DNA from 2 places in the Pseudomonas sp. IT-P253 genome. Region 1 is predicted to be linked to the other one. Evidence: riboswitches for the same ligand, from Rfam matches in the RefSeq annotation. Region 1 holds a riboswitch; the other holds the start of a gene.
What was found. A riboswitch is a leader RNA that binds a small molecule or an ion and turns the genes downstream of it on or off. The one in region 1 is predicted to bind cobalamin.
Positions count from the first base shown of each region.

Region 2: it holds a riboswitch for cobalamin, as region 1 does, so the genes downstream of both, cobO (cob(I)yrinic acid a,c-diamide adenosyltransferase) here and ACM6IR_RS07840 (CbtB domain-containing protein) in region 1, are expected to answer to the same signal.

Region 1 is NZ_CATKPT010000011.1:437,165-441,808, reverse strand. It holds gene nfuA (Fe-S biogenesis protein NfuA) at 1-521, shown strand, start outside; gene cobM (precorrin-4 C(11)-methyltransferase) at 663-1,409, opposite strand; gene ACM6IR_RS07850 (cobalamin biosynthesis protein) at 1,493-1,906, opposite strand; gene ACM6IR_RS07845 (CbtA family protein) at 1,903-2,610, opposite strand; gene ACM6IR_RS07840 (CbtB domain-containing protein) at 2,622-2,825, opposite strand; cobalamin riboswitch at 2,945-3,174, opposite strand; cobalamin riboswitch at 3,352-3,565, shown strand; gene cobW (cobalamin biosynthesis protein CobW) at 3,666-4,644, shown strand, end outside.
Region 2 is NZ_CATKPT010000025.1:18,700-23,343, forward strand. It holds gene ACM6IR_RS15245 (PQQ-dependent sugar dehydrogenase) at 1-253, opposite strand, end outside; gene ACM6IR_RS15250 (hypothetical protein) at 320-904, opposite strand; cobalamin riboswitch at 1,058-1,291, shown strand; gene cobO (cob(I)yrinic acid a,c-diamide adenosyltransferase) at 1,372-1,983, shown strand; gene ACM6IR_RS15260 (cobyrinate a,c-diamide synthase) at 1,980-3,362, shown strand; gene bluB (5,6-dimethylbenzimidazole synthase) at 3,359-4,009, shown strand; gene cbiB (adenosylcobinamide-phosphate synthase CbiB) at 4,006-4,644, shown strand, end outside.

The DNA of each region.
Region 1 (4,644 bases):
ACACCCCAGGCATTGGCATCCGCGTCTTTATCACCCAGCCTGGCACCCAGTACGCCGAAACCTGCATTGCTTACTGCAAGCCGGGCGAAGAAAAAGCAGAAGACACGGCGCTGGGGCTGAAAAGCTTCACCGCTTACATCGACTCGTTCAGCGAAGCGTTCCTGGACGATGCGGTCGTCGACTACGCCACTGACCGCATGGGCGGCCAACTGACCATCAAGGCGCCAAACGCCAAAGTACCGATGGTCAACGCCGACAGCCCGGTCAACGAGCGCATCAACTATTATCTGCAAACCGAGATCAACCCGGGGCTCGCCAGCCACGGCGGTCAGGTCAGCCTGATCGATGTGGTCGAGGACGGCATTGCCGTGCTGAAGTTCGGCGGCGGTTGCCAGGGCTGCGGCCAGGCCGATGTCACCCTGCGTGAAGGCATCGAGCGTACGTTGCTCGAGCGTATTCCCGAGCTCAAGGGTGTTCGTGACGTGACTGACCACACGCAGAAAGAAAACGCCTATTACTAAGGTGTTCGCTGCGAAATGAAAAAACGGCACCCGTGAGTGCCGTTTTTTTATGGGTTGAATTCACTGACCTCTTCGCGAGCAGGCTCGCTCCCACAGTTGATCGCATTCCAATGTGGGAGCGAGCCTGCTCGCGAAGAGGGCCTATGGACGATACAAATGCGCATGCCCGGCGCGGTACAGCGACGACTCACTAAAGTGATCGCTGCCCAACACCCGACCCACCAGTATCAACGCCGTACGCCGGAATCCCTTGGCTTTAACCTTCCCGGCAATGTCCTCGATCGTTCCCACCACCCAATCCTGGTCCGGCCACGTCGCCCGGTGAATCACCGCAATCGGGCAATTCGCGCCGTAATGCGGCAGCAATTCAGCCAGGATTTTCTCCAGATGATTCACCCCCAAATGAATCGCCATGGTCGCCCCGTGTTGCGCCAGGCTGCCCAGTTCTTCACCGGCCGGCATCGCGGTTTTGTCGGCGTAGCGGGTCAGGATCACGCTTTGCGAGATGTCCGGCAGTGTCAGTTCTGCGCCCAATAGCGCCGCGCAGGCAGCCGTTGCCGTCACGCCAGGAATGATTTCGAACGGTATATCGAGTTCACGCAGGTAACGAATCTGCTCACCGATTGCGCCGTAAAGACTCGGATCGCCAGAGTGTACCCGCGCCACATCCTGCCCCTTGGCGTGGGCAGTCTTGATCAGTTCGATGATCTGTTCCAGGTGCAATTCGGCACTGTTGACCACCGTTTCGGCCTGATGGCCTTCCAGCACGGCAGTCGGCACCAGGGAGCCGGCGTAGATGATCACCGGGCAGCTGCGAATCAGCCGTTGGCCTTTGACGGTGATCAGCTCCGGGTCGCCGGGGCCTGCGCCAATGAAGTAGACGGTCATCGTCGTTTCCTGTGAGAAAAAGGGGCAGGGCAAGGCTTCAGATGAAGATTGCTCATGATCGAAGGCGAGGATTATCGAGGATTTTACGCAGGCCCGGCCAATGCCAAGGTTGCCTGGGCATATTTTTGTCGCGTAATCAGCAGTTTTACCGGCGCCTGAGCCCGTAGTTCTGCCAGGGCCAGGGCGGCACTTTCCGCCACGCCGTAGCAGCCGGTGCGCTCGAACGCGATCTGCGAGTGGTGGCTGAGTTGAGGTTGATAGCGCGCCAATTGTTCGCTGCTGAAAAACATTATCGGTAACCCCAGCTGCGCGGCCAGTTCGATCAGGCCAGGTTCATCGCGCTTCAGATCGATGCTGGCCAGGGCCTTGATCTGGTGAAGTTCGATTTGATGAGCCTGCAGCGCCTGATCGAGCAGCGCCCGTAGCGTACTGACGGGACAGCCGCGCTGGCAGCCCAGGCCGACCACTAAAGTCGGCGCTACGCGGGTGTCAGTCATGCGTGGTAGTGGCCATCGCTTTTACGGCGGAACAACCAGGCACTGATCAGGCCCAGGGCCAGCCAGAACGCTACGTTGGTCAGCTGCGAAGCGATTTTGAACTGAGACTCCAGGGCTTCTGGGGCCAGCATCGAATGGACTTCCGGTTGCGGCGCACCGATCACATGCGGAACTGCGAGAATCGCCACGCCCAGCACTTTCATCAGCCAGTGACGGCTGAATACGATCAGTGCGATACCGACGGCGGTAGAAGCCGCAGTGCCGATCCACCAGATCTGCCGTTGAGCCAGGTCAGCCGCAGCGGTGCCCGGCAATTCCGGTGGCAGGCCGAGGGTCGGCGCGAGCACGAAGGTTGCGTAACCGGCCAGGCCCCAGAGCAGGCCCTGCGCGGTTTTGGTTGGCGCGCGCAAGGTGTACAGGCCCGCGAGCATCAACGCAAAACCGACCGCGACCACCAGGTTGCCACCGGTGGTGGACAACACGCGCTGCCAGCCGTCTTCCGGCTCCCAGGCTTCGGCGTCATGGGTATGAGCGGCCATGGCACCTTCGGTGTGCTCATGAGCTACAACCGCGGCAGGCTCGGATTTTTCATAGGTTTCCGCCTGAAGAATCAGCGGAGCCACCCAAAAGCTCTGCAGCAATGTCAGTAACAGGGCGGCCAGCAGCCCGGTAAAGCCTGCGGTTTGCGCAATACGCTTGATCATGTCAGCAGGTCTCAATGGCACGGGAAGGCGGAGCTGTGACGGGTATCGTGCGCGGCGTTGTGCACCGCTGCGATGTGCGAGAAACCGGCGAAGTACACAAGGCACGCGCCAAGAATCGACGCACACACGGCGGCGGTCAGGCGTTGGCTCAGGGTTGTGGTGGTGCTGGCGGTGCTGTGGTTGGTGCTGTGGTTGGTGCTGGTGATGGTCGACATGGCGCTTCCCTCTGGTCTGTCGGCAAGTGGAGAGAGCGCATGGAAAACCCCTGCGAGTCGGGCACGCAGAAATTCAAACAGCGCCCGCCCACCGCGGGTTTGTTATTCAGTGAACGTAATCGTCACTTTGTGTTACGGGCCGGTCTCCGGGCTCACGAGGGGCTTTGGCGTCAACCGAAACCTGCAAGAATCACCTTCCCATGCCGAACTGCTGGCACAGTGGATTTGACTCTTCACTCGCTTACCGTTGCGGGGGCAGCACCGGACTGACATGGCTTTAGAGTAAAGCACATGATTCACCGGTTTCCCGTTTCACCCTGTGAAGGGCACCCGTAACAAGGTGCGTAGGAGAGCATGGGTGGGGGATGGGCGTCAATTGGCAAAGGTTCTCAACTCGGCACCGAGGTGGATTCTTCGCGGGCAAGCCTCGCTCCTACGAGGAACGCCGCCGTTCAGTAGGAGCGAGGCTTGCCCGCGAAGGCGTCCTGGCGGTACCACAAGACATTGACCCGCCTCAAGACGATGCGTAGCCTTGCGCTTTCGAGGTTCTTCGGCGGTGCCGAAGCTAAGAAGGGAACGCGGTCGATGCCGCGGCTGCCCCCGCAACTGTGAACGGTGATGTTCGCTGCCACGCCACTGCAAACCCGGTCCAACGGGTTCGCGGGAAGGCGCAGCGAATGCCAGGCCAACGGCCCGGCGCACCGTCAGCCAGGAGACCTGCCTCGACACAGATTCTCACTACAACCGGGCGGGGTGATCCGGTGGCGAACTCTTCAGGCACGCGTGATCGCGTTGCCGGTCGTCGTCCCGTTTGCCCGCCACCTTGCCAAAGGGCATCCGATGAAAACACTGGCCAAACTCCCTGTCACCATCGTTACCGGCTTCCTCGGCTCGGGCAAAACCACCTTGTTGCGGCACATGCTCGACAACGCTCAGGGCCGCCGTATCGCGGTGATCGTCAATGAGTTTGGCGAGTTGGGCATTGACGGCGAAATCCTCAAGCAATGCGCGATCGGTTGCACCGAAGAAGAAGCCAATGGCCGCGTCTACGAATTGGCCAACGGTTGCCTGTGCTGCACCGTCCAGGAAGAATTCTTCCCGGTGATGCGCGAACTGGTTGCCCGTCGCGGCGACCTCGATCACATCCTCATCGAAACCTCGGGCCTGGCCCTGCCAAAGCCGCTGGTTCAAGCCTTCCAGTGGCCGGAAATCCGCAGCGCCTGCACCGTTGATGCGGTCATCACCGTCGTCGATAGCCCTGCGGTGGCGGCGGGTACTTTCGCTGCATTCCCGGACCAGGTCGACGCCCAGCGCAAACTCGATCCGAACCTGGACCACGAGTCGCCACTGCACGAACTGTTTGCCGACCAACTGGCCAGCGCCGACCTGGTGATCCTCAACAAGGCCGACCTGATCAGCGCTGAAGACCTGGCTCGCGTGCGCCTGGAAGTCGCTGAAGAACTGCCGCCTGCGGTGAAAATCATCGAAGCCAGCAGCGGTCGCGTGCCACTGGACGTGTTAATCGGCCTCGGCGCCGGTTCCGAAGAACACATCGACAGCCGTCACAGCCACCACGACCATCACCATGAAGGCGAGGACGATCACGACCACGACGCCTTCGATTCCATTTCGATTGAACTGCCGCAGGCCGACGAAAGCCTGCTGATGGACGTGCTGACTCAACTGGTGGTCAAGCACGGCATCCTGCGGGTCAAAGGCTTCGCCGCCATCCCGAACAAACCGATGCGTCTGCTGATTCAGGGCGTGGGCACGCGTTTCGACAAGCATTTCGATCGTCAGTGGGGCGCCGAAGAAGTGC
Region 2 (4,644 bases), on a different contig from region 1:
CGTAGAGCCAGCGCGGGTGATCGAGGCCTTCCGCAAAGGCCGCGACCTGAGTTCCGGCGGCTGCAATGGGTTTTGCGCCGGCCGGCCAGCCAATCGCCGGGGCGATGTTCACCGTAGGGATCAGGGTCTTGTTGGGTTCTGGCAGTTTTGGCGAGGGACCCGTGCCGTCGGAGACTTGCAGGCTGGAGGTTTCACTACAGGCGGCGAGCCCTCCGGCGAGCGCGATGACGAACACGAGTTGGGGGATGCGCATGCTGGATGTCTCTATGAATGCCCTATCCATTCATAGAGACGCCGAGTGGATTGAAGGTTCAACCGATCAGCCGCGTGCTTCCTTGAATAGCACGGCGATGCCCGGGTGATAGTTGCCCGCTTCATTGCGCAGTTTTCGGTACGCATAGGGGAAATACCAGGCGACGGCGCAGCTGTGTTCCTTCTGCAGGTCGTCGACCATGTCCTGGAGTTCTTCCGGCGTGGCGCCATGCTGGGCCTTTTGCGGCGCGACAAACAGGCAGCCGAGTTTCAGGTCGCTGGCGTAGCTGATTTTCTTCGCGTCGCTGGTGATATCAAGCAGGGCTTGAGTCAGGTTCAGGCTATTGACCCGAGGCCAGCGCTGCGTCGCCTGGAGGTAGGCGCGTTCTTCGGGGGTAGCGATAAACAGATCGGCGCGCGCATTGCGTTCGCCTTCTTCGGTTTGCTTGCGGGTCGACGTTTGTTGCAGCGTGACCATTTCCGCCATCCAGGCTGCAGTGGAAAGCAGCCCGAGGTTGGCTTTTTCATCGAACCAGTACGGGGTTTCGTTATCGCCGCGCACAGCGTTGTAGCGGTCGATACAGATAAACCAGCGCTCCAGCACCGGGCGCAGGAATTCCAGCTTCGGATTGCTGATGATCATGCCTTGCATGTTGCTCACCCTTGTTATTTTGATTGCGGTTATGGCTCTTTGATATCATTGCTCGCGCTGTGACACAACCTTGGCGTCAGCCGATTGACCGGCGGCAGTATATCGTTCACCGGCGTTCTGTCTTCATTTGACGCTCCATCCCCAACCCTCTAACCTTCGCGGCTTGTTTCAGGTGCTCTGTGACCCTGGTCGACAGAGTGAAACAGGGAAGCCGGTGAGTCACCCCTTCAAACGAAGGGGATCACGATCCCGGCGCTGCCCCCGCAACGGTAAATGAGTGAAGACTGTGCCTTGAGCCACTGTGTCGACTGTCGACATGGGAAGGCGCGCAGTCCGGCGTATCGCTGCTCATGAGCCCGGAGACCGGCCTGATTCATCCAGCGGCATCACGGTGGGCGATGCCAGGCTTTTTTCCGCCTATTCTTGTGCCTGCCCGCCGTTATCCAGCCTCAACGGAGAGCTCCCCCATGACTGATTCCCCTGATCGTGACGAACGCCATCTGGCGCGCATGCAGCGCAAAAAAGCCGTGATCGACGAACGCATCGCTAACTCCCCGAATGAATGCGGCCTGCTGTTGGTGCTGACCGGCAACGGTAAAGGTAAAAGCAGTTCGGCCTTCGGCATGCTGGCCCGGTCCATGGGCCACGGCATGCAATGCGGCGTGGTGCAGTTCATCAAGGGGCGCAACAGCACTGGCGAAGAGTTGTTTTTCCGGCGCTTCCCGGAGCAGGTGCGTTTTCATGTGATGGGCGAGGGCTTCACGTGGGAGACCCAGGATCGCCAGCGCGATATCGCTGCCGCCGAAGCTGCCTGGGCCGTGTCGCAGCAACTGCTGCGCGATCCGTCGATTGGCCTGGTGGTGCTCGATGAGTTGAACATCGCACTGAAGCACGGCTATCTGGATCTCGATCTAGTGCTCAGCGATTTGCAGGCCCGTCCGCCGATGCAACACGTGGTCGTCACCGGTCGCGGCGCCAAGCCGGAGATGATCGAACTGGCCGATACCGTCACCGAAATGGGCGTAATCAAGCACGCGTTCCAGGCCGGGATCAAAGCGCAAAAAGGCGTCGAACTGTGAGTCAACCACGTCATTGCCCGGCGGTACTGATTGCCGCGCCGGCTTCCGGTCAGGGCAAGACCACCGTCACCGCCGCGCTGGCCCGTTTGCATCGCAATCAGGGGCGCAAGGTTCGCGTGTTCAAATGCGGCCCGGACTTTCTCGACCCGATGATTCTCGAGCGCGCCAGCGGTGCGCCGGTGTACCAATTGGACATGTGGATGGTCGGCGAGCAGGAGAGTCGCCGGCTGTTGTGGGAAGCTGCCGGCGAAGCCGACTTGATCCTGATCGAAGGCGTCATGGGGTTGTTCGACGGTACGCCCTCCAGCGCTGACCTGGCGCGGCACTTCGGTGTGCCGGTGCTCGCTGTGATCGACGGCACGGCCATGGCGCAGACATTTGGCGCACTGGCCCTGGGGCTCGCGCGTTATCAGCCGGACTTGCCATTTGCCGGTGTGTTGGCCAACCGCGTCGGCACGCTGCGTCACGCACAATTGCTCGAAGGCAGCCTGACCGAAGGTTTGCGCTGGTACGGCGCCTTGTCGCGGGAAACCGGGATCGAATTACCGAGTCGGCACCTGGGGTTGGTTCAGGCCAGTGAGTTGAACGATCTCGATGTGCGCCTCGATGCGGCGGCGGATGCCTTGGCCAGTAGTTGTGAGGTCGCGCTGCCTCCGGCGGTGGAATTCGCCGCCCCGGATGTGATCGCGGCTGAGCCGTTACTGGCTGGCGTGCGGATAGCGGTCGCCCGCGACGAAGCGTTTGCATTCACCTATGGCGCGAGCCTGGATTTGCTGCGAGCCATGGGCGCCGAGCTACTGTTTTTCTCGCCGATCCGTGATGCCCGATTACCGGAGGCAGACAGCCTTTACCTGCCCGGCGGCTATCCTGAATTGCACCATGTGGCGCTGGCACAGAATGACACGATGCTGAGCGCGATCCGTGCGCACCACGTGGCGGGCAAACCGTTGTTGGCCGAGTGTGGCGGCATGCTTTATCTGCTCGATTCGTTGACCGATGTCGAAGGCGCACGCGCTGAGCTGGTTGGCCTGCTGAGCGGTGATGCGGTGATGCAGAAGCGTCTGGCCGCGTTAGCGTTACAAGCGGTCGAACTGCCCGAAGGTGTGTTGCGCGGGCATACCTATCATCACTCGTTGACCAGCACCGAGCTTGAGCCGATTGCTCGGGGGCTGAGCCCTAACGGTGGGCGCGGGGCGGAGGCGGTTTATCGTGAGGGGCGGATGACCGCTTCCTACGTGCACTTCTATTTTCCTTCCAATCCGACCGCTGTAGCCGCGTTGTTTGCGCCTGATCATGACACCGCCTTCGCGAGCAAGCTCGCTCCCACAGTTGATCACCTAACCCCTGTGGGAGCGAGCCTGCTCGCGAAGCGGCCATGACCGACAACGCATTCTCCGAAGCCGAACGCGCAGCGGTTTACCGAGCCATCTGCGAACGCCGCGACATGCGTCACTTCAGCGGCGGCAGCGTCGAGCCAGAGTTGCTCAGGCGCCTGCTCGAAGCCGCGCATCAGGCGCCGAGTGTCGGCCTGATGCAGCCTTGGCGTTTCATCCGCATCAGCGATCGGGCCCTGCGCGGCGAGATTCAGGTGCTGGTGGAAGAAGAGCGTATCCGCACCGCCGAAGCCCTCGGCGAGCGCACCGACGAATTCATGAAGCTCAAGGTCGAAGGCATCAACGACTGCGCCGAAGTGCTGGTCGCCGCGTTGATGGATGATCGCGAGCGGCATATTTTCGGCCGTCGCACCTTGCCGGAAATGGACATGGCTTCGTTATCGTGTGCGATCCAGAACCTCTGGCTGGCCTCCCGCGCCGAAGGGCTGGGCATGGGCTGGGTCTCGCTGTTCGAACCGCAAGCATTGGCGGACCTGCTGGGGTTGCCAGTCGGCGCAAAGCCGATGGCGGTGCTTTGTCTCGGACCGGTCAAGGAGTTCTATCCGGCGCCGATGCTGGTGCTCGAAGGCTGGGCGCAGGCGCGTCCGCTCAGCGAATTACTGTATGAGAATTATTGGGGAGAGAGTCAATGAGTGTGGCGTTGTTGAGTGTCGCCGCCGTGGCGCTGGATGCGCTGCTGGGTGAACCCAAACGCTGGCATCCGCTGGTGGCGTTCGGCCGTTTTGCCGAGCGCATCGAGCAACGATTCAATGGTGGCGGTCGCGGCTGGCGCAGTCACGGCGTCACCGCGTGGGTGATCGCGGTAGTGCCGCTGACCTTGCTGGCCACGGCGTTGTCCTGGGCGCCTTATGTCGGCTGGATCGTCGAGATTCTCGCGCTCTATTGCGCCCTCGGCCTGCGCAGCCTCGGCGAGCACATCGAGCCGGTGGCCAAGGCTTTGCGCAGCGACGACCTGGACGAGGCGCGCCAACGCGTGAGTTACCTGGTCAGCCGTCAGACCAGTGAACTGGATAAAACCGAAGTCGCCCGTGCGGCCACCGAATCGGTATTGGAGAATGGCAGCGACGCGGTGTTTGCCGCGCTGTTCTGGTTTGCCGTGGCCGGCGCGCCGGGCGTGGTGCTCTACCGTTTGAGCAATACGCTGGATGCGATGTGGGGCTACCGCAACGAACGCTTCGAACGTTTCGGTTGGGCCGCGGCCAAAATCGACGACATCCTCAACTACATTCCTGCGCGACTGGTGGCATTGACCTACGCGCTGCTGGGC